2 linked regions of the Alkalihalophilus pseudofirmus genome follow. The protein of the gene in region 1 binds, or shares a complex with, the protein of each later gene. Links are inferred from orthologs where the notes say so. Each region holds a gene or a part of one and is shown in the gene's direction. Other genes may lie near its edges. The genes, in order: PQ478_RS07110 and smc.

Region 1 (17,168 bases):
TTTGCTTTCCCAATAGAGATTAATTCAAGCGTATGCATCGGAGTCACTTTTTTAGGTCCTGTTAAGGAGAGAGACTTTGCAAAAAAGTGGATGGTTGACCCTTGAATAAGCGTTGATGTTAGGACGATGAAAAAAATAAGATTGAAAAATAATTGACTGTTTTCTAATCCAGCAAGTAAGGGAAAGGTAGCAAGCACAATAGGAACAGCACCTCGTAATCCAGCCCAAGAGAGGAACGCTTTTTCTTTCCAATTCATATTCATGTTCCATGTGGATAAAAAGACAGCAGCAGGTCTGGCGATAAAGATAAGAATGGCGGATAGTAAGAGGCCGACAATTATAATCGTTCCATCAAGCAGATCACTTGGAAAGACGAGGAGACCTAAAATAACGAACATAGAGATTTGCATCATCCAAGCAAACCCTTCGTTAAACCTGAAAATAGAGTGTTTGTATGTTAGATCATGACTGCCAATGACAAGAGCGCTCACGTAAACAGCGAGAAGACCGCTTGCTCCTAAAAGAGCCGTGACGCTGTAGGTTAACAAGGCAAAAGCAAGAGCAAAAACTGGGTAGAGCCCGCTTGAATCGAGGTTTATGCGATTAATAGCAAGCGAAGCAGCCTTTCCAAATGTAAGACCAATAATAAGTCCTGCACCCATCTGCCAAAGAAAATTTGTGATCATGTAGGTTATAGAGGTTGCGTCATTTAAGATGAACTCGATAAACAGTAAGGTCAAAAAGACAGCCATTGGATCATTCGCACCAGACTCGGCTTCTAGTGTTGACCCGAGTCGCTCTTTAATATTTTGGTCTTTTAATACGGCAAAAACAGCTGCTGCATCGGTAGAACCTACGATCGCTCCGAATAACATTCCTTCAAACCAAGTCAAGCCAAGTATGTATTTGGCAGCAACAGCAATAATGCAGGAAGTAATAATTACACCGAGGGTAGCTAATGAAAGTGAGGGGAGCAGGACGGGTTTTACGGTAGACCACTTTGTTTGGAGGCCGCCCTCAAATAAAATAATGACCAAAGCAAACAGACCAAGTAATTGTGCAAGTTTTATATTTTCAAAATGAATAAAGCCTATTCCGTCACTCCCTGCAAGCATTCCAAGAAGGATGAACAGCACTAGCGCAGGTACACCATAACGAGAGGAAAACTTAGCAGCCAGTACACCTGTAATGAGAAGCAGTGCACATAGCAGGATAAAGTAGTCGTTAGATGAGAGAGTCTCAATCAAGTTAGGTTTTCCCCCCTTTTTGTTCAAATCTATAGAATCAGTGGAATCCATACTAAAGTATATGTAGACATTTGCCTATATGTTCGAAAATTCTAGCGAATGAGAAGTTGTTTTCTTAAATTCAAGATAATATAGTTGACGGTATGTGAGGAAACGAGATACAATGTCGGTAGTTGTAAAAAATTGAATGATGTTTCCTTCGGGGCGTGGTGAAATTCCCGACCGGCGGTGATGAAGCAAATGCTTCTTAGTCCGTGACCCGTTTTCGCTTCTATCGGCTGTGATCAATACGATGATTAGAGTATAGAGGTGATGTGTTTGCTGCATCTTGAAAACGGTGGACCTGGTGAAAATCCGGGACCGACAGTTAAAGTCTGGATGGGAGAAGGAACGAGAGCATGATTCTAAAAGTGATAGAAAATGAGACCGACTTTTGAGTCACATTTCTTAGACATGCCTTATTTAAGTCTATCTTTTTCAAAAGAAAGCACTTATTAAAGGGAGCAGTCTGCCTTTTTGAATACAGTTGAAATCCATTATGTTTGTAATGGTTAGTTCATGCTACTCTTCTTTAAATGACACCCCCGAATGATGATGAATCGTTCGGGGGTTTTTTGGATTTCCTTTGAAGGAACATCGGATGAGAGGGATGCGTGATGAAGGATATAGACTACATGAAGCTGGCTCTAACGCTTGCAGAACAAACACGTGGTCAAACATCTCCCAATCCGATGGTAGGATCTGTCGTCGTAAAAGACGGAGCGATTGTAGGAATGGGAGCTCATTTAAAGGCAGGGGAAGGTCATGCTGAAGTTAACGCATTAAAAATGGCCGGTGAAAAAGCCGAAGGAGCTACCATATATGTGACGTTAGAACCGTGCAGTCACTATGGTAAAACTCCTCCCTGTGCTGATTTAATTATTGAAAAACAATTGAAGCGCGTTGTGGTAGCAACAGTCGACCCAAACCCAGAAGTATCTGGACGTGGGATCAAACGACTTCGTGATTCAGGAATTACCGTAGATGTTGGAGTATGTGAGGCTGAAGCCATTGAATTAAATCGTATGTTTTTTCATTTTATTCAAACAAAGCGGCCTTTTGTAACTATGAAAACAGCATCTACCCTAGATGGAAAGACAGCCACTGTTACAGGTGAAAGTAAGTGGATTACAGGAGAGGAAGCGAGGCTTGATGTGCACCGCGACCGTCACATTCATGATGCAATCATGGTTGGAATTGGTACAGTGCTGAGCGATAACCCAGCTTTGACGACACGTCTGCCGAATGGCGGGCGCAATCCGATTCGAATTATTTTAGACAGACATCTGCGTCTGCCGGAGAGTTCACAAGTAGCTTGTGATCAAGCAGCGAAGACGTGGGTATTTACCACAGAACATGCTTCTAGTGAAAAAGAAGAAGCCCTTCGTATGCTTGGTGTGGATGTGATTAGATTACGTGACTACTCTATTCCCTCTATTTTAAAGGAATTAGGAAAACGACGAGTTATGACGCTCTATGTGGAAGGCGGCCAAGAAGTAAATGGAAGCTTCATTAAAGAAAGAGCGGTCAATCAAGTCATAACCTATGTGGCGCCTAAAATGATCGGAGGGAAGAATGCCCCGACTTCAGTTGGTGGAGAAGGAATTCCTTCTATTAATCAAGCACTTGAGCTTGAAGTGATTGATGTAGTACAAGTAGGACAAGATATTAAAATCACTTCTTTAGTAAAGGAGGGGTAAGATGTTTACTGGAATTATTGAAGAAATTGGCAGAATTGACCAAGTACGTCAAAGCGGCGAAGCTATTGTGATGAATATAGCTGCGAAAAAAGTTCTCAGTGATGTTGCTCTTGGAGACAGTATCGCAGTTAATGGGGTGTGTCTTACGGTTACTTCGTATACAAGTCATTCATTTACAGTGGACCTAATGCCAGAAACGGTCCGTGCCACTAGTTTAAACGGGTTAGGCAGAGGCGCAAAAGTGAATCTTGAGAGGGCGATGAGTGCTAAAGGTAGATTTGGAGGCCATTTTGTATCTGGACATGTTGATGGAATCGGCAAAATCATCTCAAAAGAACCTAAAGATAATGCAGTCTATTATACAATTGAAGTGTCTGATGACTTAAGACACTACATGATTCATAAAGGTTCCGTTGCAGTAGATGGAACAAGCTTAACGATTTTTGGAGTAGATGAAAATTCCTTCACGATTTCAATTATTCCCCACACGATTGAAGAAACGATTATAGGATCAAAAGGTGTGGGAGATATTGTGAATATTGAGTGTGACATGATAGGAAAATATATAGAACAATTTATAACAAGGAAAAAGAGTCCACCCAGAAAGAGCAGTCAACAGGTAAAACAAACCTCCTTGAGTGAACAGTTTTTATCAGAGCATGGTTTTTAAATAGCGAACGAGATTAGGATGGTGAATCAACATGCAAGACAAAATGTTTGATCCAATTGAAGAAGCAATCTATGAATTAATGCAAGGAAAAGTCGTCATTGTATGTGATGATGAGGACAGGGAAAATGAAGGTGATTTTGTTGCCATTGCAGAGAAAACAACACCTGAGGTTATTAATTTCATGGTCACTCACGGACGCGGCTTAGTTTGTACACCAATTACTGAAGACCGTGCGAGGGAACTTGATTTAGTCCCAATGGTTGATCATAATACAGACCCACACGGAACAGCTTTTACTGTCAGCATTGATCATCATACTACGACGACAGGAATTTCGGCTCATGAGCGTTCAGACACGGTGTTAGCACTTGTGGATGATCAAACGAAGAAACATCATTTTAAACGTCCTGGCCATATTTTTCCGCTGATTGCTAAAAACGGTGGAGTTTTGCGCCGGGCTGGTCACACAGAGGCTGCTGTTGATTTAGCAAGGTTATCTGGAGCAAAGCCTGCTGGTGTCATCTGTGAAATTATGAATGAAGATGGTTCAATGGCCAGAGTGCCTGAGCTTCGCAAGATTGCTGATGAACATGATCTTAAGATGATTACGATAAAAGATCTTATTTCCTATCGTCATCGTAAAGATAAGCTTGTTAAGCAAGAGGTTGAAATTAAACTTCCGACTGTTTTTGGTGATTTTCGCGCCATTGGCTATACAGATGTACTTGAAGGAAAAGAAAGTGTTGCTCTTGTAAAGGGTAAAATAAGAGAAGGAGAGCCAACCCTTGTCAGAGTTCATTCAGAGTGTTTAACTGGTGATGTGTTCGGCTCTAACCGCTGTGATTGTGGACCGCAATTACATGCAGCTCTAGCACAAATTGAGCAAGAAGGCTCTGGAATTCTGCTTTATATGCGTCAAGAAGGGCGTGGGATTGGCTTAATGAATAAGCTCAAAGCCTACAAGCTTCAAGAAGAGGGTTATGATACAGTTGAAGCAAATGAGAAGCTGGGTTTTGGGCCAGATCTTCGTGATTATGGTATTGGGGCGCAGATTTTAAGAGATTTAGGTGTCACTCAAATGAAACTTCTAACGAACAATCCAAGAAAAATTACGGGTCTGAAAGGATACGGATTAGAAGTGGTTGACCGTGTTCCGATTCAAATGCCGCATAATGTAGATAATGAGCGTTATCTGCGTACAAAAACAGAAAAGCTTGGCCACATGCTTCATTTTTAAACGTAAATAAAAGGTGAACGAGAACGAGAAGCACTAGAAGCTTCTAGTGCTTCTGTCAAATTGATACATACATTAGGAGGAATTTAAACATGGGTAAAGTATATGAAGGTCATTTAGTAGCAACAGGGTTAAAAGTAGGGATCGTAGTTGGACGATTTAACGAATTTATTACTAGCAAATTATTAGGCGGAGCTGAAGATGCTCTAAAACGTCATGGTGTTGCTGAGGAAGATGTAGATGTAGCATGGGTTCCTGGTGCTTTTGAAATTCCATTTGCTGCAAAGAAAATGGTCGAGAGCGGAAAGTATGATGCAGTTATTACACTAGGGACGGTTATTCGCGGTGCGACTCCTCACTTTGATTACGTGTGTGGTGAAGTAGCGAAAGGTGTAGCTTCTCTATCTCTTTCATCAGGTAAACCGGTTATTTTCGGGGTGCTGACAACTGATACGATCGAGCAAGCTGTAGAACGTGCTGGTACAAAAGCAGGAAATAAAGGGTGGGAAGCGGCAGCGGCTGCAATTGAAATGGCAAATCTAGGTCGTTCGTTCGAATAATATTCCCCTAAAATCAGCATAGCTGCCAAGCTACGCTGATTTTTTGTTTCTTTAGTCTTAAATTGCCTTTAGTATATGAATTAAAGACGCAAAATGTGTATGAATATGGTAAAATGTATGGGGTGAAAGCGGATACGTTACATTAGGTTCATAGGAAGAGGAGAAATCATGCTCATACCATACAAAACATCTCATAAGAAAATAGCGATGGGCTTACTATCGTATATGCCAAAAGAGAAGGATGTAAAGAAACTTATTAAAACGATCGAGCTTTATGAAACGAATGAAACATGGAAATTATTTTTTTGGAAGGTAGACGATGATATTGTAGGGATAGCTGGTCTTGAAATGGATGGAGATGAAGCCATTTTACACCACCTCAGCGTCAATCCTTCTTATCGTGAAGAGGGCTTAGGAACGAATATAATACACGCTTTAAAAGAAAGATTGAATGCAGATCTTAAACCATCAAAAGAAACAAAAGACTTTCTTTTAAACTGTGAAGAAAAAACGAATTAACACGAAAAAAGTAGACAGATGATTTGTCTACTTTTTTTCATGTTTCATCAATTGGTTCTCACTTAACCTTCGTTCACGTTCTTTTATAACAGGGCTGCGATCTCTTAGCTTATGTTTGTGGATAAGCTGCTCCGAATCTAACGCGCTTGACGATCCCCATATCACTTTCCTCTCGTAAGCGAGCTTTTCGCATGCCGCTAGCAGTTTCTTATCATTTATAGGGATCATAAAATCAGTAAATGTACTGCCAGCTTGCAAGGTTCTCTCTAAAATAAGTTGTTGTAATTGGCTGGTATCTATACCAAGCTGTTCTATTGACTTCTTCTCTGCTTCAATAATTCTAAGAGCACTGCGGTACATCCGTTTTGCACCTGTCACATTTCCTCTCCGCTCATGATATAAGGCAACTGCTAGCTGTATTAACCCAACCCAGTGTAGTTTTCTCTTACCAGCAGGGTCTTCTTTCCAATGTTCTTCTAAAATTTCATGGCATTCAAAATAATCACGCGTGGCATGAAATTCAATCAGAAACTCTAAATAGGCGTTTGAATACATAAAAAAACTCCTTTGAGCAACACTCCATCTACTATATTTTCTATTTTATCAGGAACACATGTGGTTTGTAAGCTAACCGTATTACCAAGTTTCTTAGCGACCTTCTCTAACCCTATATCTATTGCCTGTTACAGAGTGTTTCGAAGTATGGTATAATCTCATCTAGCGCAAAAAAATCAAGGCTAGTGGTGAATGTGAATTGAATTCAAATGAAGTAAATCCTTATGAAATAAATCCTTATAATGTAAAGCTTGATACCTTTGAAGGGCCTCTTGATCTTCTGCTTCATTTAATTAATCAAGCAGAGGTTGATATTTATGATATTCCGGTAGCACCAATTACGGACCAATATATGAGTTATGTTCATGCTATGCAAGAGCTTCATCTTGATATTGCTAGCGAATATTTGGTTATGGCAGCAACTCTTCTAGTAATTAAAAGTAAAACGCTCCTACCTAAGCAAGAGGAGTTGTTTGATGAAGAATTAATGATTGAAGATGAGGAAGATCCAAGAGATGAATTAATGAATCGATTAATTGAGTATCGTAAGTATAAAGAAGCCGCAACGGAACTTAAGGAAAAAGAAGAAAAGCGCAGCCTTGTACATACTAGACCGCCAGAAGATCTAGAGCCGTTAATTAGTGAAAATGATCGTCGTGAAGTAGCTATTTCTGGGGTTTCATTATTTGATATGCTCGCAGCTTATCAAAAGTTAATGAAACGAAAATCATTAAAAGCACCACGTACGACAACGATTAGATCCCAGGAGTATTCAATTGAAGATCGAATGAATGAGGTCGTTTCCTATCTAACGGAGCTTCCAACCAAATCTTGTTCATTTCATGAATTGTTTACCGTACCTGAAAAAAGTCATATGGTTGTGACATTTCTAGCTGTATTAGAATTAATGAAAACAAAAACGATTCGTTGTGAGCAGGAAGGGAATTTTGCAGATATTACAATCTTTAAGCAGGGAGGAGGAAATCTATAATGACTAAAAATGAAATGAAGGCTATTGTCGAGGGCTTATTATTTGTAGCTGGTGATGAGGGAATGACGTATGAACAGCTTGCAGAAGTGATTGAAGTTGAAGTTGACACTGTAAAAGATGTGATGAGTGACCTGCAGGCATCAATGGAAGACACTGTGCGCGGGTTACAGATTGTAGAGGTTGGTGGTTCATTCCGTTTTCAAACACGGGCAGATCATGCACCTTTTATTAAGAAACTAGCTACGTCGCCGCTGCATTCAGGGCTTTCACAAGCAGCGCTAGAAACGTTAGCCATTGTTGCTTATAAACAGCCTATCACACGTGCTGAAATAGATGAGATTCGTGGTGTGAAGTCTGAACGAGCACTTCAATCGCTTACTTCAAAATTATTAATTAAGGAAGTGGGAAGAGTTGCAGGAACGGGGCGACCTATATTATATGGGACAACCCCTCAATTTCTTGACCATTTTGGGTTAAAGCATTTAGATGAGCTTCCGCCGCTGCCTGAGGATATTGAAGATGATCCAATCGAAGATGAGGCTGATCTGTTCTTTAAGAATATGGAAGAAGGGCTTTAGTGATAAAGGTATGTCTGACTTTTAAGTGAGACATACCTTTTTTATATGGTCAAGTTCACATGGACATTCTCTAGTCATACGCTTTAACGATGAGTAAAAATTTAGGGGGGCGGCATATGGGATATAATGACCGGCTGTATGAATGGGCTGAGGACATAAAGCAGCTTTGGAATGAACAAGGGGAATTCATTGAAAGTCAGGTTGGGAAACAGAAAACAGTATCTTTTGTAAGCTCCTTAACGTCATTATTAAACTCAATGGAAGAACAACAGCTAAGAGATTCCGCTGACTATGAAAATGAGGCATGGGAAGTCTATGACGCTTGGCAAAAGATGTTTAGTGATAAGAGATATGACGGGGGAGTACGCGCGGTTCCAATTGGCGGCCATACACTCCCTCCATTGCCGTATGCTTATAATGCACTAGAGCCATATATTGCAGAAGAAATTATGCGGCTGCATCATGATAAACATCATCAAAGCTATGTAGACGGTCTAAATAAAGCTGAAAATGCCATGCAAGGGGCCAGAGAAACAGGTGATTTCTCTCTGATTAAATATTGGGAAAGGGAAGCTGCTTTTCACGGATCAGGTCATTACCTTCATTCGATTTTTTGGGAAATTATGAATCCTGATGGCGGCGGAGAGCCAAGTGGAGAACTGTTAGAGCGAATCAATCATGATTTTGGTTCATTTGAGCAGATGAAAAAACATTTTTCAGAAGCTGCAAACGCGGTTGAAGGAGGAGGGTGGGCCATATTAGTTTGGTCGCCAAGATCTCATCGTCTAGAAATCCTGCAAGCGGAAAAGCATCAAAACCTTTCTCAGCAAGATCAAATTCCTCTGCTTGTCTTAGATGTATGGGAGCATGCATATTACCTGCAGTATAAAAATGAAAGGAAGCCATATATCGAAAATTGGTGGAACGTCGTGAACTGGCCGGCTGTCGAAGATCGGTTTGCAACAGCCAAACAAGTGAGATGGGAGCCATTTTAAAAATTGACAGGCAAAAAGCGTCTAGGTATAGCTTAACTAATTTATAGCGAAGTGATTTAGTTATAGCTTCAAAGCTTTTTTAACTAAGAGTACCTGAAACATGGGTTACAGCACAGTCTCCGCTCCAGCGGAAAGCAGCCACTATTGGCAGGGGCGACTATTTCAGTGTGTGCGTGGTCAGCCATTAAGAGACTGGGCTTTAAAAGACCCAGTCTCTTATTTGTTCAATTCTTTTTTCTTATCACTCGACTATTTTATTCAACCAAGGACTCCTTTTGGTTTAACAACTGCAGGAAATAATGTTTCAGGTCTCGGATTCTATGTCTGTCTGGATAAATGTCCGTTCCCGTTACAATAAGAGCTGCCTTAGTATCGTCTTCATGGAGCCCTCCATGCTCTCCTCCATCATAATGAACAGGGGCTCCCTCTGTCTTTAAAGTATAACCTGGCTTGGCTGTAATAATTAAAGAACCTGCTTGACTTTTCAGGGCCGAATACAGTTGTTCAAGAGCATCCGGATATTTTCCGTAATCGAGTGAATTAGAGTTCTTATCTATACTTAGATCAAGTACGGATAAATCCCCAGTGATGTCCCACGTTTGATTATATTGATCACGCAGATCTCCATTTTTCTTATAAGAAAGCCACGCATCACTTTCTGCTTGTTTTACAATGATTTCTTCTCCATCTGCCCATGCCAGCTGATCAATCCGTTCATCATAAAGCAGGTCAATAATGTCTTGTTTAGTTAGATTTTTAGTAGCAAGATGTATATAGGCCATTCGGTGATTGTTTGCAAGAATGAGATCACCATCCGTTGGTTCATCTAAGAGATTCGCAATAGAATAAGGCTCAAGCAACGCTTCAAGCTCGATTGCTGTATGCTCCCCTTTATCCTTTAAAGCTACTTGGCTGTGATCACCTAACAAAATAAAAATGGTATCATCTATAGCTTCTTCCCAACTTGGATAACTGTTCAGTATTGTCTGCAGGTGATAGTCAGCTTTAGCAAATCCTTCAAGGTCATGTGGACCATGGATATGTGCTTCCTTATCAAAATCAGGAAGAAATGTCATTAAAAAATCAGGCTGCTGTCCAGATTGAATAAGAGTTTGAATGACTTCAGTAGAATATTGATCATTAATTCCATACTGCTCATACATATGGTCTGGCAAGTTTTTATTTTTTATCGCATCAGGCTTAGCGAGCTGCCCAAATGCTAATAAATCAGGACCTTTTGTAGTAATCGATGAGGGAGTATGGATGGCGTGTTTTACTAAAGGGGGGATCGATAAGGTATGTTGTATTGGCCCTTTGTAAAGCAGCATGTTAACAGAACCAGTTGTCAATCCCTTATTCTTAGCTTCATCATAGATCGTCGGTAGCTCTTGGTTCAAATGTGTATTGTTTAAATGTTTTAATCCATCTTCAAGTATTTGTTTTGTGCCGAGCTTAAAGGTACGAGGGATCGTTGACCCATAATCAACCAATCTGTTCTCATCTTTGTTAAACCAAATTAGTCCCGGGACATGGTGCTCCTCTGGACCAACCCCTGTAATCAATGAGCTTTCAATGACCACTGACATAGAAGGGAACGGAGAAATGAAGTCATCAAATACTTTCCCATGTTCCTTTAAAAAAGCAATTGCTGGAGTTCTTCCTTCTTCTATCCCAAGGTTAATTAAATCAGATGTCATAGAATCCACCATAATTACCATTATTTTTTTTGAGGGATGGTCACTTGATTGGATCGAAGCGCCGCTTTTCTCCTCTTCTTTACCGCCACAGCCTGAACAGAGGAGACTAATCATTAGGAGAATTACGATCGATGCTCTCATTTTGATCCCTTCTTTCTATCATACGTTTGTATCTCAAACCCTTCGCCGTCAAGCCATTCTGCATACATAACAGCTTTAATCTCTGGGATTCCTCTTCTTAATAGTTCTTCTTTTAACCACTTTTCACTCATATTCAGCTGCTGTAAGCTTTCTGTAATTAATTCCCCATCTAATATTAAAAGGATAGGCAGCGAAACAGTTTTAGCGGGGATATTTAAGTCTTTATTGATAGGTGTGTCAAACTGCTGCTTTTTTAATACGCTGACCGACCCATTCGTTTCAAGCACACCATATTGAACTTCACGTATAGAAAACACACTTTTCTCTCTTAAAAGATGTTGCAGCTGATTTAGGTCAAGCTTATTTTTTCTTAATTCTTCATATTGAATTTTTCCATTTGCAATGATTAGTGCGGGGGTTCCTTCTAAGTATGATCGCGTTCCTCTAAATTTTTGTGTGAGCATCTCAATAAAATAAATTAAAGTCCCCCAAAAAAAGATGGCGTAAAGAACATACTGCAAGCCGATCTCCTTGTCATAAATCGCATTACCAACCAGCTCCCCAAGTACTAATGCTGAGATGAAATCAAATGGAGTCAGCTGTGTAATCTGATTTTTGCCTAACACTTTAGTTAATATTAATAACGCAAAGAAACCGACTAAAAGCTCGGTAGTTAGCGATAGGAAGTTTGTATGCACAGCGCTTCTCCTTCTCAGATGTAATCCTTTCTAGTGTGATCAGAATGATATTTTTTATCACAAGGAAAAACAGAAGCTGCCCAGTTTTTAGGGCAGCTTCAAAAAATGGTATGGAAAGGTACTATTCTTTCGCACTCTGGATGGTAATGAGTAGTTGATCTATCTGATGGAGAAGCTGAGTAGAAGCAACGTGCAAAGTTCCGAGTTCAGAGGTTGGATCATCAGGATTCCCCCTAAAAATCTTCTTAATCGATTGATCATTTCCTACCCAGTATGTCTCTACATACTCTCTATAGTTACTAAAAAGTGTGCTCACACTTAATGCTTGTTCTGAATCAAACATTTTGCTAACTCTTCATCAGTAAGGCCGTGCCTGAGCGGAGTGAGTTCGATCTGCAATGGGTGCAGACTAGTTGTTTGTTTAGAAACGGATTCACGTATTTTAAAGCAAAGAAGAATAACATGAGTACGTTGTTCTTCAATCAGTTCTGCATGTTGCTTTAATTCCGCTTGTTGTGTTGTAGCTAAAATCAAATCATACATTTGTTTACTCAGGTGAATGTGCTTCTGCTGTCTATTAAAGAGATAGATGAGCAGTGCGGTATGTAAAATAGTCATAAGACAGAGGAAGAATAGGATCATTTTCATAAAAAACTCCTAACTAAAAAAGTTTACAGAAATTGTATCTAATAAGATGACGTAAATTATTTCATCCTAAAAGTGATGTTAAAGAGAAAGGGAGTGACATAATGACTGTTGCTAACAAAATGAAACAGACGATTTCTGGATTAAAAAGTGCACAAGCAAGCCTTGAAACATTTGCTCTTGAAACAGATAATCAGCAAGCGAAGCAATTATTTCAGCAGCTTGCTACACAAACACAAGGAATTGTTGACGGGTTAAACCCTCGTTTGCAAGAAATTGAACAAGAAGAGCCTCAATACAAACAGTAAGATTTGGCAGCCTCGAAAAGTTTTGAGCTAAGTAATGAAGATTGCTTAGCTCTTACATCATGTATTTTATCAGAAGATGAGGTGATATAAATGAAACGAATATTAATTATATGTATTTTTCTTCTTATAGCAAGCGGATGCGGTCAAAGGGCACAGACAATTAAGCCTCTACAAGTAGGTGAAGAAGCCATTGTTTCTCAACATGAAGCAGATGAGTCCAAACAGATTCTCTTATCTATGGAAGAGATATTAGAAGTAGTTGGTGTATCCACTGAAAAGGATATATATCTGGCCCCTCGTGTGAAGCAATTAGATCGTTTTCATTTGAATGATATTAGAGAACGAGGTCATGAGAACGTAAAAAAGCGTTTTCCAGAATACACAGTTCACGTATCTACAGATAAAAAGATTTTTATTGAACTTGGCAAGCTTGAGAAAGAATTGAAGCAACGCACTATAAGTAAAAAGAGATATGACGCCAAACTAAAAGATCTAGAAGAAAAAATGAAGGGTTAGGAGGGTAGCTTATGTCAAGCAGTAAAATGAAAAATGTGACGCCGACACAGCAGGCTTATCAACGTCTTGCCCAAAAGCACGAATTGAAGCGCCCGGTTCTTAAAAACTGTATTCGAGCTTTCTTTATTGGTGGATTAATTTGTTTTTTTGGACAAGGCGTACAAACGATGTATTATACCTTTTTTGATTTTACTGAGCGCACAGCAGGCAATCCAACCGTAGCCACGTTAATTTTTATCGCCGTCTTACTAACAGGTTTTGGGGTGTATGACAGATTCGCTCAATTTGCAGGAGCTGGTACAGCAGTACCTGTAACAGGCTTTGCTAACTCGGTTGCATCTGCTGCAATTGAACATAGGACTGAGGGGTACGTTCTTGGGGTGGGCGGCAATATGTTTAAGCTGGCTGGCTCAGTTATCGTATTTGGGACGGTTGCAGCTTTCATTATTGCAATTATAAAAACCGTGCTGCTTCAGTGGGGAGGGCTGTGAGATGTTAAAGGGACATCAGTCTTGGGTGTTTGAAAATAAGCCAGTGATTACCTCAACTGGTGTTGTTGGAGGTCCGTTTGAAGCAAATGGTTTGCTATCTAACGACTTTGACCTCCTCCATGAAGACCTTTGGTTAGGGCAGGATTCTTACGAGAAAGCACAACGTGTCCTTCTAGAAGAATCCGTAACCAGGGCCATTGAAAAAGCAGAGCTAACAAATGGTGATATTCAATTTATGCTGGCAGGAGATCTGCTTAATCAATTAACCCCATCAAGTTTTGCCTGCCGTATGCTTTGTATTCCTTACCTAGGCATGTTTGGAGCGTGTTCAACATCAATGGAAGGGCTTGCACTAGCTGCGTTTCTAGTGAATGGGGACGGGGCAAATCATGTAGTGACAGCAGCAACGAGTCATAATGCAGCAACCGAAAAGCAATTCCGTTATCCTACCGAGTATGGCGGACAAAAACCGCCAACTGCTCAATGGACTGTTACCGCTTCGGGCGCTGCCATTGTTTCAAAAGAAGGTTCAGGTCCCCACGTTACTTCGGCTACGATTGGCAAGGTTATTGATATGGGTTTGTCAGATCCATTTAATATGGGCGGTGCTATGGCTCCGGCAGCTGTTGATACGATTGAATCACATTTTCGTGATTTGGAACTGCCACATGATCATTATGATCTTATAGCAACAGGTGACTTAGGAAAGATTGGATTGCCTATTGCAAAAGAAATGCTTGAAGAGAGAGGCATCGCACTAGGGGATGGTGTGTTCCAAGATTGTGGGTTAATGATTTATCGAGAAGGACAGCCGGTTCTTGCCGGAGCAAGCGGACCGGGGTGTTCTGCTTCAGTAACGTACGGGCATTTACTTAACAGAATGAAACGAGGCGAAATTAAGCGAATGTTAATAGTGGCAACTGGAGCACTTCTTTCCCCGTTATCGTTTCAACAAAAGGAAACGATCCCTTGTATCGCACATGCAGTCTCAATTGAAGCGGGGGGAATGTAATATGATCTTTATTTGGGCCTTTATTGTTGGCGGTATTATATGTGTGGTTGGACAGTTGTTAATGGATGTAGGGAAGCTGACTCCGGCACACACCATGAGTACTCTTGTTGTGACAGGGGCAGTTTTAGATGGGTTTGGTCTCTATGAGCCTTTAATTGATTTTGCCGGAGCTGGTGCCACAGTTCCTATAACAAGCTTTGGGAATGCCTTAGTACACGGTGCGATGGCTGAAGCTGAACAAAATGGATTAATCGGTGTGATAACAGGAATATTTGAAGTGACAAGTGCCGGTATCTCTGCAGCCATCATTTTTGGATTCCTCGCATCACTCGTTTTTAAACCTAAAGGGTAGGTGATTTAGTATGTCAGTAGCTGCACAAGTAAAAGGCACTCTATTTTCGCTTAAGGGGATTGACGCTACCTTAACCAAATTAGCCTTGCAATCATCAGACGAAGAAGCAGAGAAAGTGTATCATCAAGCTTCTCTCAAAACAAGAACCATCATTCAAGAAATGGAGCAGCAGGTCATGTTTTTAGAGCGGGAAGAGCCGCAATATAAAGGGAATTAAGGAGGGATAAAATGCCAGGCTGGGTAGAAGTTGTCGCAAGAAGTATAGGCATCATCATTATTCTGTTTGCCTTTTTCAAAGGCTTTATCCGGAAGCCTATTGGTGAATGCTCAGCATTTGAATATGGCATAGTAGCTGGCATGAGCGTGATTGGTGCCATTGGAGCTTTTTCTCTTCAATCACCGATTGGATTAGTTCTTACTGCACTTTTTGTATGGGGGCTTTTGGCAATCGGATTAGCTTATGCTGTTGAAAAAAGCGCAAAGGTCCGTACATTTATTTACGGAAGAGGAATTCCATTGATTAAAGATGGGAAAATTCTTGAAGATAATATGACAAAACAACATGTAACAAGTGATGAACTATTAAGAAGATTACGCTCAAAAGATGTATTTCAAACGGCTGATGTAGAGTTTGCGGTGTTAGAATCTAATGGAGAGTTAAATGTATTATTAAAATCAGATAAGCAGCCGATCTCACCAAGTGCCTTGCAAATAAAGGTTGCACAAACAAAACAGCCAGAAACCGTCATTAAAGACGGAGAGATTTTGGATGAACCTTTAGCAACAAGAGGTCTTAACCGCGAATGGCTGGAGACGGAATTGAGTAAAATCGATGTTTCAGTCGAAAATGTGTTTCTAGCTCAAGTTGATAAAGACGGGCAGTTAACAGTTGATTTATTTGATGATCAATTAACCGTACCACAACCGACTGAGCTAGCTTTGCTTTCTGCAAGCTTAAAAAAAGTGCAAGCAGATCTCTCGTTATTTGCGCTAGATACGGAAAATATGCGTTCTAGAGAGCGCTATGAATGGTGTGAAAAAGAAGTAACTGAGTTGATAAATGATTTGAAACCATACACTTCTTAATGCTGAATTAATTCATGTTCTTCGTCTTTACGCGAATAAGCTAATTGCAGGTCCCCTTCATCATTTATCGTGCATAAAAAAATAGTATCGATTCGAATCACTCCCATCTTCTCTAAGCGGCGAAGGAGTGATTCTTTATTCATACCGAGCTCTTCAATCACTTCCTCACGAAACTCACCTTCAATAACAATGGGATAAGAAATTCCAGAATATTTCTTTTTAATTCCAAGATCTTCAATGCTTGGCACAGCTTTATTTGGTTTCCGTTGTACACTGATATCCCCGTTTGCTTCTATAATAGCCAATTTCACATCTCCAATATCAAACACATCTTTTTGCCTAAGCATCTGTAAGACATTATCAATGGAATAACGGATCGAAGCCACATTATCGACTAACATTTTCCCATCTTTTACAACGACGGTCGGCTCAAATGTAATCCACTTACCAAATGGGCGGTTTCTTATCACTTTTAATGCTACAACTTTTTGAAACAAAGCAATGGCAATGATTGCATAGGCAGTATGAATATGACTCACTGTAGGATCTGCAATATCCGCACCGGTTACAGACGCAAGTGTCACAATAACTAAAAAGTCAAATATAGGTACTTGCCCGATGGAACGTTTCCCCATCGTTAAGGTCATAAATAATAAGAGGGGGAGAATGGTGAATATCCGCCCGGTTACAAGCGCGAGTTCTTGAAAAATCATCTTTTTTCTCCTCTCACAAACTAATATGAACGATTATTGCTAGATAATATTTGTTAGTATGTTCCAGTTCCTGCATGATCATGCGAGGAGTTAATCAAGTCATATATATGGTTGTCTTGCATAAACTTGTCTTACAGATAGATAGGTGCCATTCAGCGACATAAACACGAACAAATGCAGTTAAGACATTTTTTAGACGGGACGGGGATAATATATGATGAAAAAAACCGTGGTCATTGGACTAATTTATTTTCTTCTTTCATTTTCAATTGCTCCTCAAGTTGAGGTTGAAGCTAGGAATTTCTCCGTTTCTGCTGAGGCAGCCATTATGATGGAGCAGGAATCAGGAAGAATCTTGTATGCGAAAAATGACCAGACTTCTTTGAGAATCGCGAGTATTACAAAAATCATGACAGCTCTA
Region 2 (11,983 bases), 1.2 Mb from region 1 along the record:
CATACTGATCTGTGTCAAAACTCTTTGCATTTAGTGCACCGGCATTTACAATTTGTAACTTCGTCTTAATTTCTTCAATCATATACTCAATATTTTCACGGCTTGTAGTGGAGAGATCCATATTTACACCTCATCTATAAATTAGTCAAATTCTATCGTATCATACGAGGGTCTATTTGTCCTACAACGTTTAAAGAAACTGAGTTTAATTTAAATTGAGTATGATCTATTGAGTATGATCTAAGGAGCAGGATCCTGCGTGAAGAGACGGATGTATTCATACAGGTATTATGGTAAAATAGGAAAGTTGTTAAACAAGGTTAGGGGGAAGGATTATGTTCCTCAAACGACTAGAGGTCGTAGGATTTAAATCATTTGCAGAACAAATGAATATTGAATTTGTCCCAGGGGTCACAGCAGTAGTCGGTCCAAATGGGAGTGGGAAAAGTAACATATCAGATGCGGTTAGATGGGTGCTTGGTGAACAATCTGCTAAGTCACTGCGCGGTTCGAAAATGGAAGATATTATTTTTGCCGGAAGTGATACGCGCAAGCGGTTAAACTACGCAGAGGTCAGCTTGATTTTAGATAATGAGGATCAGCACTTATCGATTGATTATAGTGAAGTGAGTGTCACAAGACGGGTCTATCGTTCTGGTGATAGTGAATACTTAATTAATAAGCAGCCATGTCGATTAAAAGATATTATCGATTTGTTTTTAGACTCGGGGCTTGGCAGAGAAGCTTACTCCATTATTGGACAAGGGAAAGTAGAGGAGATTTTAAGCAGCAAGGCAGAAGATCGCCGAGTGATATTTGAGGAAGCTGCAGGTGTCCTTAAGTATAAGACGAGAAAAGTTAAAGCAGAAAAGCGATTAACTGAAACACAAGATAACTTACTGCGTGTTGAAGATATTCTTCATGAATTGAAGGCACAAGTAGAACCGTTGGAGATTCAGGCTTCGATCGCTAAAGATTACTTGGAGAAAAAAGAAGAATTAAAAGAAGTAGAGATCGCTTTAATGGTGCACGAAATCGAAGAGCTGCATCAAGATTGGAACAGTGAAAAGGAAAAACTCCAAAGCTTGCATCAAGAGCATGATAAAAGACATCAAAAGCTTATTGAGATGGAAGAAGAACTTGAGAATCTTAGAGAGCGCTCTAAACATTTAGATCAAGAGCTCAGCGTAACGCAGGCAAACTTGCTCGCAGTGAGTGAAGAACTTGAGAAAAATGAAGGGAAGCGAGAAGTATTAAAAGAACGAAAGAAAAATGCTTCTCAAAATAAAGAACAGTTAGAGAAGTCAATAGAGCGGATTTGTGAACAACAAGCAGCGCTTTTGGCCGAGCTTACTGAGCAAGAAGATAAGGTGATATCCGCCCAATCCATTGTTAAATCTTTAAATGAAGAAATTACAGAACAAGAAAAACGATTAAAGCTAACTGAAAAAGATGTTAATAAAGAGTTAGATCGTTTGAAATCAGATTATATTGAAGTCCTTAATGAACAAGCATCGATTCGAAATGAGCGCCATTACTTGGTCGAACAAAAAAGGCAGCAAGCATTTAAACAATCAAGGTTAGAAGATGAAAATCAAGACCTGCTTAAAGGCCGCGAGCAGCTTTCTAGCAGGTTGAATGAAGCAAAAGTAGAAGTTGAAGTGAAAGAACGTGAACTAGAACAAAATATAGACCAGTATCGCAAAAGTCAAACCCAATTAGATCAAGTAAGAACACGTTACCAAAAGCGTGAATCTAAACTTTATGAAGCCTATCAGCTCATTCAAAAAATGCAGTCAAGGGCAGAGGTGCTTGAAGAAATGCAAGCTGACTTTTCTGGGTTCTTTCACGGGGTAAAAGAAATCCTGAAGGCCAGAGAAGGGAAGCTTGAAGGGATTGTTGGGGCGGTTGCAGAATTAACTACCGTACCAAAAGAATATGAGACAGCTCTTGAAATAGCATTAGGAGCTGCTTCACAGCACATCGTTGTTGAGAGTGAGAAAAGTGCTAGGGGAGCCATTACTTTTCTTAAACAACATCGTCTTGGCCGAGCCACGTTCCTGCCTTTGCCGGTTATGAAAGAGAGACAGCTTCCCGATCACCTGCTTCATTCCCTAACACAGGAACCAGCTTTTGTCGGGATCGCCTCTAAGCTATTAACATACGAAGAACAGTACCACCAACTGTTTTCGCAGCTTCTTGGTCAAGTTATTATTGCTCGTGACTTAGAAGGGGCCAATAAAATAGCAAGAATGCTTAACCATAGATACCGCGTCGTCACCCTTGAGGGGGATGTGGTTAATCCAGGTGGTTCTATGACTGGCGGAAGCATTAAACAAAAGCAAACACCGCTCCTTGGCCGTAAACGCGAGCTCGATGAATTAGTGGCGAAACTAAATAAACTAAAAAGTTCAGCTGCTGCGCTTGAAACAGAAGTGAAAGAATCAAAAAGAGAAATGCAGTCGCTTGAAACGCAATTAGAGACTCTTAAAACAAATGGAGAACAGGCGAGGAATGCTTTTCAAGATGCGAAGACCCGTTTGAGGGAGTTAGAGTTAGAATCAGGCAGCATAGAAGATCGCTTTAAGCGCTACGACCGTGAGCAGTCTAGTTTCAGCACAGAAGCAGAAAAAATGGACGAGCGCTTGCGTGAGCTTGACAAGCATGAAGAAGAGATGAAGGCAAGCGCAGCTCAACTTGAACATCAGGTGAGCGATTTAGAAGCAAGGCAAAAAGAGCAGCAGCAATCAAAAGAAACCATTTTGCAAGAATTAAATCAAGCAAAAATTGACTATGCAGCCGCACAGGAGCGCTATTTATCTGCAAAAGCTCAAAAAGAGGGAACAGAAGCCCGTTACAATGAAGTGTCAAAAGATGTCTCTGATCTTAAGGATCAGCTGAACCTGCTGCAGATGGAAGCTTCTGATCGTACGGATGGCGAGAGCAGTATATCGAATAGGATCGAAGCGAATAAAAAGCATAAACAAGAGATTACCATCAAACTCGAGCAATTAAAGAAAGAAAGGCAAGAGATCGATGAATCGTATGCATCTCTTGATAGTATGATCAAGATGCAGCAAGGTGAACACCGATTAATTGCTGATGAATGCCGTCAAATTGAAGTGCGGGTAAACCGCCTTGATGTAGAACTAGACAGCCGGCTCAATCATTTGAGAAATGAATATGAATTGTCGTATGAAGCTGCGCGAGAATCCTACAGCTTAACGGTTGAGCCTGATCAAGCGAAAACAAAAGTGAAGCTTATAAAGCTAGCTATTGAAGAACTTGGATCAGTGAATATCGGGGCAATTGAGGAGTACGAAAGAGTAAGAGAGCGTCATGATTTTCTTACAGAGCAGCAATCAGACCTTCTTCGCGCGAAAGGAACGCTGCACGATGTGATACAAGAAATGGATGTCGAGATGACGAAGCGTTTCCATGAAACATACATCATGATTCAAAAAGAATTTAAAGGTGTGTTTTGTGAATTATTTGGAGGCGGGGAAGCTGATCTCGTCTTAACTAATCCGGATGACCTTCTTGAAACGGGTGTCGAAATCATGGTGCGGCCGCCTGGAAAGAAACTGCAGCATCTTGGCTTATTATCAGGCGGGGAGAGAGCACTTACAGCTATTGCCTTATTATTTGCCATCTTAAAAGTTCGTCCGGTACCGTTTTGTGTGCTAGATGAAGTAGAAGCGGCCCTTGATGAGGCCAACGTCAGCCGTTTTGCACATTATTTAAAAGACTTCAGCGGCTCGACACAATTTATCGTGATTACTCATCGTAAAGGTACAATGGAAGAGGCTGATGTGTTATATGGGGTGACCATGCAAGAGTCAGGAGTCTCAAGGCTGGTCTCTGTCAGACTTGAAGAAACTAAACAATTAATGGAGACATAGGAGGCAGAATCATGAGCTTTTTTAAAAAACTTAAAGAGAAGTTGACCACTCAAACAACCGAAGTGACTGACAAATTTAAGACGGGTCTAGAAAAAACGAGAGATTCTTTTGCGACGAAAATGAACGAACTTGTCTACCGTTACAGAAAAGTAGATGAAGAGTTTTTTGAAGAGCTTGAAGACATTTTGATTGGTGCTGATGTTGGCGTCAATACGGTCATGACCTTAATTGATGACCTAAAAGATGAAGTGAGAATCCGCAACATTAAAGATACAAAAGATATTCAACCGGTTATTTCAGAGAAATTAGCAGAACTTCTTCAAAAAGAAGAAGAGGATGCCGCATTGAATATTCAAACAGACGGAATGACGGTTATTTTAGTTGTAGGAGTTAATGGAGTTGGAAAAACGACAACGATCGGCAAGCTTGCTAATCACCTGAAGCAGGACGGGAAATCGGTTATGCTTGCAGCTGGCGACACTTTCCGTGCAGGAGCAATTGAACAGCTAGAAGTGTGGGGAGAACGTGTTGGAGTTGACGTGATTAAACAGCAAGAAGGGTCAGATCCAGCTGCTGTTATGTATGATGCGCTTCAAGCCGCTAAGTCTAGAGGCGTGGATGTATTAATTTGTGATACAGCAGGCCGTCTTCAAAACAAAGTGAATTTAATGAATGAGCTTGAAAAAGTGAAGCGTGTGATTGAGCGCGAAGTTCCTTCTGCTCCTCATGAAGTCCTTCTCGTATTAGATGCGACAACCGGTCAAAATGCGATGAGCCAAGCAAAGACGTTCGGCAAGAGTACAGATGTGTCAGGTATTGTATTAACGAAGCTTGATGGCACAGCTAAGGGTGGTATTGTACTTGCGATCAGGCATGAACTCGATATTCCTGTTAAATTTGTCGGTCTTGGTGAAAAAGTAGATGACCTGCAGCCGTTTAATGCAGAGCAATTTGTCTATGGACTATTTAAAGATATTTTAGAAGAACAGGAAAAAGAAGAGATAGAAGACTAAGTTATAGGATGTAGTATATCTCTTTGCGATCAGGGGTCTCTTTAATGCGTGGTACATAGGGATTTAAGTTTGTTAAGAAAAAAACTTGACACTTAAATCCCTATCCTGTAAGATGTTATCTTGTAAAGGGAAATCACTTAACAAGGAGTTGGATGGTGTGCTGGACAAAACGCTTCGAATGAATTACTTATTCGATTTTTATCAGTCTTTATTAACACCTAAACAACGAAAATACATGTCATTGTACTACCTTGATGATTTTTCTTTAGGTGAAATTGCCGAAGAGTTTGAAGTTAGTCGCCAAGCCGTTTATGATAACATTAAGCGTACAGAAGCGATGCTTGAGGAATATGAAGAAAAGCTGTCTCTGCTTGTTAGGTTTGAAGAACGCCAGCAGATATTGAATCACTTAAGAACAGCAATCCAAAGCAACGCGGCTCCTGAAGAGATCATAGAGCACATTCAATCTCTTGAGAAATTGGATTAGGAGGCGACAGCATGGCATTTGAAGGTTTAGCTGAACGACTGCAAGATACATTAACTAAGATTCGCGGAAAAGGAAAGGTAAGTGAACAAGACGTTAAAGATATGATGCGTGAAGTTCGACTTGCTCTGCTTGAAGCGGATGTTAACTTTAAAGTTGTTAAGCAATTTATTGCCAGTGTGAAAGAAAAAGCACTCGGGCAGGAAGTTATGAAAAGTCTTACTCCAGGGCAGATGGTTATTAAAGTAGTTAATGAAGAATTAACAGCTTTAATGGGCGGCGAGCAAAGTAAAATTGCTGTTGCCAATAAACCGCCTACGGTTGTCATGATGGTTGGTTTGCAAGGGGCGGGTAAAACCACCACTACTGCAAAACTTGCCAATCACCTCCGTAAAAAGCATAATCGTACACCGATGCTTGTAGCAGCTGATATCTACAGACCTGCAGCAATAAAACAATTAGAAACATTAGGAAAGCAGTTAAATATGCCTGTATTCTCACTAGGAGATCAAGTAAGCCCTGTTGAGATTGCCAAACAAGCGATTGCTAAGGCAAAAGAAGATCACCATGATTACGTGTTGATTGATACAGCCGGACGTCTTCACATTGATGAAGAGTTAATGGGAGAGCTTCAAGAGGTTAAAGAAATTGCTAAGCCGGATGAAATTCTGCTTGTTGTTGATGCAATGACTGGTCAAGATGCAGTAAATGTTGCTGAGAGTTTTAATGAGCAGCTAGATGTAACAGGTGTTGTGTTAACGAAGCTTGACGGTGATACACGCGGTGGTGCTGCGATTTCAGTTAAAGCCGTTACAAATACCCCGATTAAGTTTGCAGGGATGGGAGAGAAAATCGATCAGTTAGAACCATTTTATCCTGATCGCATGGCCTCGAGAATTCTTGGAATGGGTGATATGTTAACGCTGATTGAAAAAGCACAATCAAATGTGGATGAAGAAAAAGCAAGAGAGCTAGAGAAAAAAATGCGGACGATGGATTTTACGTTCGATGATTTCTTAGAGCAACTTGATCAAGTGAAAAGCATGGGACCGCTTGATGAAATTCTAAACATGATGCCTGGAATGAATAAGGCTAAAGGCTTAAAGGATCTAAAAGTCGATGATAAACAGCTGGTGCGTGTTGAGGCCATTGTCAGATCAATGACTAAAGCAGAAAAGCAAGATCCGAGTCTTATGAATGCAAGCAGACGCCGCCGTATTGCAAAGGGCAGCGGAACGACCATTCAAGATGTCAATCGTTTGCTGAAGCAGTTTGAAGATATGAAGAAAATGATGAAGCAAATGACTAACATGACATCAGGTAAAGGCAAGAAAAAAGGTAAAGGTTTTGGAGGCTTAAAGCTTCCGTTTTAAAGAGGAAATCCTTTTTTTTAGACTGTAAAGGAAATTACCTTGAAATCTAAGAAAATTGATGATATTATATACCATTGTGTTAACTATTTTTGGAGGTGTCTAACGAATGGCAGTAAAAATTCGTTTAAAACGTATGGGTTCAAAGAAAGCCCCATTTTATCGTGTAGTAGTAGCAGATTCTCGCGCACCGCGTGATGGTCGTTTCATCGAAGAGATCGGAACGTACAACCCATTAACTCAACCAGCTAAAGTTGATCTTAAAGAAGATAAGGCTGTTGACTGGATGTTAAAAGGTGCTAAGCCTTCTGACACAGTTCGTAACCTATTCTCTAAAGCTGGTTTAATGGAAAAGGTTCATAACGCTAAGAACCAAAAATAATTCTTCTACAAAAAGGAGAATGTGATGAAGTCTTTAGTTGAACACATTGCAAAAGCACTTGTTGATGAGCCCGATGAAGTTCGAGTAACAGAGCAGCAAGAAGGAGACATGCTTTCAATCACACTTTCTGTCCATCCAAGTGATGTCGGTAAAGTGATTGGCAAGCAAGGTCGTACAGCAAAAGCAATGCGCTCGCTTGTCTATGCGGCAGCAGTGCCTGAGCACAAGCGAGTACGATTAGACATCGTCGATTAAACAGCATGAATACAAAAAAGGGTGAGGGCAACCTCTCCTTTTTTGTTTATCTGCTCCTTTTATAGAATAGGATAAGCAGCGTAAACTAGAACGTAACTAAACTCTTTATATAAAGGAGTATTAGATGAATGCTTAAAATAATTCGCAATGCTCAGGTAAAGTATATTTTAACAGATGTAAAAAAGGAAGAAATTAAAAAGCAGCTTGAATCTGAACTACACCAAACCAAACGAGAATTAGCACAGTTAACATTTCAAATGCAAAAATCAATAAAGAGTCAAAAACATAACGAAGAGACAATTCGTAAACGATATAAAGAAGAATGCATAAAAAAAGAAGAGCAAATGAAGTCGCTGACCTTTCAACTAGATCAGCTTGGTTTACTTCAAAATGGAACTGAGTTGAAGGGAGAAACAGTTGAGACGATGACAGAGCTCTCTATTGGTGATGAGTGGGTTAATCCATCAGATCCGCTTGAGATCATTGTTAAAGATGGAATTATTCTAGATATTCGAGGAAGTGGGCAAAAGTAATGGCGGATTTATTAAAGGTTGGAAAAATCGTAAATACACATGGTGTTCGTGGAGAGATTCGTGTGATCTCATCTACGGATTTTCCCGATGAGCGTTACGCTAAAGGCTGTGAGTTATGGATTGTAGATGCTAATACGAAAAAGCATATCTCTGTTGTCGTAGCAAATCATCGAGTTCATAAAAACTTTGATCTTCTTACTTTTGAAGGGTACGATTCCATCAATCAAGTAGAAGAATTTAAAGGCAGCACGTTGTATGTATCAAAAGACCAGCTTAGTGATTTAGATGAAGGAGAATTTTACTACCATGAAATCATCGGCTGTGAAGTGTATACAACGAAAAACGAGCATTTAGGACAAATTAAAGAAATTATTGAAACAGGCGCAAATGATGTATGGGTGATTCGCCGTGCAGGCGGTGGAAAGGATATTTTAATCCCGTATATAGAGGATGTTGTCATTGAAATTAATCTTGAGGAAAACAAGGTTATCATTGATCCAATGGAAGGGTTAGTCGAATGAAGATCGATGTGTTAACGCTCTTTCCTGAGATGTTTGAGGGAGTTTTTGGCTCATCTATTTTGAAAAAAGCAAAAGAAGAAGGTCATGTTTCCTACCAAGCCGTCGACTTTCGGGAATACACGATAAACAAGCATAAAAAAGTTGATGATTATCCTTATGGGGGCGGGGCAGGCATGGTACTTAGTCCTCAGCCGATCTTTGACGCTGTAGATGATCTCAAGCAGCAAAATGAGACCTCATCACCTCGAGTGATAATGTTATGTCCTCAAGGGGAGCGTTATACTCAAGCTAAAGCAGAAGAACTTGCTAAAGAAGAGCATTTAATTCTGCTTTGCGGCCATTATGAAGGGTATGATGAGCGGGTACGGAAACATCTTGTAACAGACGAAATTTCAATAGGAGATTATGTGCTTACTGGCGGTGAATTAGGAGCAATGGTGATTGCAGACAGTGTGACACGCCTTCTGCCAAATGTACTTGGTAATGAAGAATCTGCTGTAACAGACTCTTTCTCTACTGGCCTGCTTGAGCACCCTCAATATACGAGGCCGGCCGAATTCAGGGGTATGGAAGTACCAGATGTCTTATTATCAGGGCATCATGCCAATATTGAAAGATGGCGTAAAAAGGAGTCTTTGAAAAGGACACTTGAACGCAGACCGGACCTGCTAGAAGAAAGAGAATTGACTGTTGAAGAAGAACGTCTTCTAGAGGAAATAAAAAGAGAACAATAGCGGTAAAAGTTTCGTTGATTTATAATGAAATGCTTGTATATTTATTTTCTGTATGATATTATATTCTTTGTGGCTTAGGCCAGTGATTACGATGTTCCGCTGCAGGAAATTCTGATAAGAGCATCTGTATGGAAGGAGTGGAATTATACGATGAACAACCTTATTCGTGAAATCACAAGTGAGCAATTACGTACAGATCTTCCGGCTTTCCGTCCTGGTGACACTTTAGTTATCGACGTTAAAGTTGTTGAGGGTACTCGTGAGCGTATTCAAAAATTCGAAGGTGTCGTGATCAAGCGTCGCGGTACTGGAGTTAGCGAAACATTCACAGTTCGTAAAGTGTCTTACGGTGTTGGTGTTGAGCGTACATTCCCATTACATTCACCGAAAATCGCTAAGATTGACGTGAAACGTCGCGGTAAAGTACGTCGTGCGAAACTTTACTATCTACGTGCATTACGTGGTAAAGCGGCTCGTATTAAAGAAATCCGATAAGAAACGAGAGAAGGAGCTTAGGGAACTAAGCTCCTTCTTTTAAATTGAAAAAGTATGTACGTCGATTAAACCTATGCTAAAATAAAGAAATGATACATATAGAGAACGTTTAAAATAAAATAGAGAAGTGATTCAAATTATTGGGGGCGGAAAAATGGAAAGTAGCAAGTCGAATTCTATGGAGTGGATTAAAGCTGTAGTCATTGCGGTTCTTGTCGCATTTACTATCCGTTATTTTTTGTTTGCTCCCATTGTAGTCGATGGTCAATCGATGATGCCTACATTAGAACATAGCGATCGGATGATTGTAAACAAGATCGGTTATGTGGTCTCTGAGCCTAAAAGATTTGACATTATTGTATTCCATGCACCAGGCGGAAAAGATTATATTAAAAGAATTATCGGACTTCCTGGAGATCATATTGAGTATCGTGATGACCAGCTTTATGTCAACGGAGAGGTTTTAGATGAACCTTACTTAGATGAACTGAAAGCTGCATACGGCCCTGAATTTGTCACAAGAGATTTTGAGTTGTCAGAAGTCATTGGCGGACAGGTCGTGCCGGATGATCATTTATTCGTTCTTGGGGATAATAGACATAACAGTTTAGATTCAAGGGATATAGGTTCGATTCACAAAGATGAAGTAATAGGTAAAGCAAATGTTGTTTTTTGGCCATTTGCTAATATTGGATTTGTAGAGTAGGTGAATAGGTTGGCAATACAATGGTTTCCTGGTCATATGGCCAAAGCGAGAAGAGAAGTAACTGAAAAACTTAAATTAATTGATGTTGTCATTGAATTAGTGGATGCAAGGCTGCCTCTTTCTTCGAGAAATCCGATGATGGATGAAATTGTCGGGCAGAAGCCGCGTCTTGTTTTATTAAACAAAGCGGATTTAGCAGATCCTCATATGACAAAAAAGTGGGCTGGATATTTTGAAGAAAAGGGTGCTACCGTTCTTGCTATTAATGCCCAAACAGGAAAAGGGGTAGAAAAAATCAGCGGTGCATGCCGAAAGCTTGCAAGCCCCCTGATCGAAAAGTGGAAATCTAAGGGTATGAAGCCGCGGGCGATTCGCGGAATGATTCTCGGAATCCCGAATGTTGGGAAATCCACCCTCATTAACCGTCTTGCTTCAAAGAAAATTGCTAAGGTGGGAGATCGACCTGGCGTAACTAAGAAGCAGCAATGGATTAAGGTAGGAAATGATGAATTAGAACTGTTAGATACTCCAGGTATTTTATGGCCTAAATTTGAAGATCAAGTGATTGGATACAGATTAGCTGCAACAGGTGCGATAAAAGATGAGTTATTAGATTTTCAAGATATTGCCCTCTTTGTACTAAACTATATGAAAGACCACTACCCAGAACGGATTGCGGAAAGGTATAAGCTAGAGGAAGTACCGGAGGAAGGGCTTGCTTTATTTGATGCGATTGGTAAAAAACGAGGCTGTCTGCTTCCTGGCGGGTATATTGATTATGATAAAGCCGCTGAGATTATCTTAAGAGAACTACGTTCAGGCACGCTCGGACAAGTTACACTCGAGCAGCCGCCGCATACTGGATAAGCCGTGGAGACGATAAAAAGTCTTCTGCGGCTTTTTTTCAGGTCCCGGCAATTTGGGTTATGGATAATTAAAGCAATTGCCAGTTTAGCCTAGTAATGAAAAATGATCTCTAGTACGATAAAAAGGTTATAAAAAAATGGACCATAGCACCGATAAAAAGGGTAAGAGAAAGATAGGGGAGAATATGAAACGCTTAGCAATTAAAGAGATTGAAGCAACATTGTTTAATGAAATGGAAGTAAGTGAGGAATGGATTGATCAACTTAAGTATGATGAACGTAAAGGAGTTCAGCGTCTCCTTTGTAAATTTGAAAAACAAAAAGCGTTAGAAGCTGAACGGATGCAAATGCATGAGACCATGCTCATATATGAACGAGAGGCTTGGCAGAATGGTTATAACTATGTAGCAGGACTAGATGAGGTCGGGCGCGGACCGCTTGCAGGACCTGTAACAGCCGCAGCAGTTATTCTACCGAAGGATGCGTCTTTACCAGGATTAACAGATTCTAAAAAGCTATCTAAAGAAAAAAGAGAGTTTTTTGTTGAGGAAATAAAAAAACAAGCCTTAGCTTATTCGGTTGTTTTTGTAGATGCTGATGAAATTGATCGAGTAAATATTTACGAGGCAACCAAGCTCGCTATGCAAAGGGCAGTCAATAATTTAGACATCCAACCAGATTACTTGCTGCTTGATGCGATGAAACTAGCTAACTCTCTTCCA

The links.
Region 2: the proteins of PQ478_RS07110 (region 1) and smc are in contact, whole or in part, in a crystal structure (PDB 3ZGX), measured with the Bacillus subtilis proteins. The link is inferred for Alkalihalophilus pseudofirmus from one-to-one orthologs.

Annotation. Positions count from the first base shown.
Region 1 is NZ_CP117835.1:1,368,241-1,385,408, forward strand. Bases 5,758-8,634 are described here. They hold PQ478_RS07110 (segregation/condensation protein A), read left to right. Parts: upstream 5,758-6,753; coding sequence 6,754-7,515; downstream 7,516-8,634. Other genes in these bases: PQ478_RS07100 (GNAT family N-acetyltransferase), read left to right, coding at 5,758-5,969; PQ478_RS07105 (DUF309 domain-containing protein), read right to left, coding at 5,997-6,524; scpB (SMC-Scp complex subunit ScpB), read left to right, coding at 7,515-8,093; PQ478_RS07120 (superoxide dismutase), read left to right, coding at 8,210-8,634. Outside these bases: PQ478_RS07075 (potassium/proton antiporter), read right to left, coding at 1-1,247; bifunctional diaminohydroxyphosphoribosylaminopyrimidine deaminase/5-amino-6-(5-phosphoribosylamino)uracil reductase RibD, read left to right, coding at 1,904-2,986; ribE (riboflavin synthase), read left to right, coding at 2,988-3,656; PQ478_RS07090 (bifunctional 3,4-dihydroxy-2-butanone-4-phosphate synthase/GTP cyclohydrolase II), read left to right, coding at 3,700-4,893; ribH (6,7-dimethyl-8-ribityllumazine synthase), read left to right, coding at 4,983-5,450; more of PQ478_RS07100, read left to right, coding at 5,619-5,757; more of PQ478_RS07120, read left to right, coding at 8,635-9,088; PQ478_RS07125 (alkaline phosphatase family protein), read right to left, coding at 9,343-10,926; PQ478_RS07130 (DUF421 domain-containing protein), read right to left, coding at 10,923-11,624; PQ478_RS07135 (hypothetical protein), read right to left, coding at 11,746-11,967; PQ478_RS07140 (hypothetical protein), read right to left, coding at 11,943-12,272; PQ478_RS07145 (DUF1657 domain-containing protein), read left to right, coding at 12,374-12,577; PQ478_RS07150 (hypothetical protein), read left to right, coding at 12,668-13,093; spoVAC (stage V sporulation protein AC), read left to right, coding at 13,105-13,584; spoVAD (stage V sporulation protein AD), read left to right, coding at 13,586-14,596; spoVAE (stage V sporulation protein AE), read left to right, coding at 14,598-14,948; and 4 more genes. UniProt on the Bacillus subtilis protein: Participates in chromosomal partition during cell division. May act via the formation of a condensin-like complex containing Smc and ScpB that pull DNA away from mid-cell into both cell halves.
Region 2 is NZ_CP117835.1:2,608,525-2,620,507, reverse strand. Bases 1-4,102 are described here. They hold smc (chromosome segregation protein SMC), read left to right. Parts: upstream 1-335; coding sequence 336-3,902; downstream 3,903-4,102. Other genes in these bases: ftsY (signal recognition particle-docking protein FtsY), read left to right, coding at 3,914-4,102; PQ478_RS14025 (DUF1128 domain-containing protein), read right to left, coding at 1-121. Also shown: more of ftsY, read left to right, coding at 4,103-4,915; PQ478_RS14010 (putative DNA-binding protein), read left to right, coding at 5,094-5,402; ffh (signal recognition particle protein), read left to right, coding at 5,414-6,772; rpsP (30S ribosomal protein S16), read left to right, coding at 6,879-7,151; PQ478_RS13995 (KH domain-containing protein), read left to right, coding at 7,176-7,406; PQ478_RS13990 (YlqD family protein), read left to right, coding at 7,535-7,939; ribosome maturation factor RimM, read left to right, coding at 7,939-8,460; tRNA (guanosine(37)-N1)-methyltransferase TrmD, read left to right, coding at 8,457-9,194; rplS (50S ribosomal protein L19), read left to right, coding at 9,345-9,689; lepB (signal peptidase I), read left to right, coding at 9,844-10,395; ribosome biogenesis GTPase YlqF, read left to right, coding at 10,405-11,262; rnhB (ribonuclease HII), read left to right, coding at 11,447-11,983. UniProt on the Bacillus subtilis protein: Required for chromosome condensation and partitioning.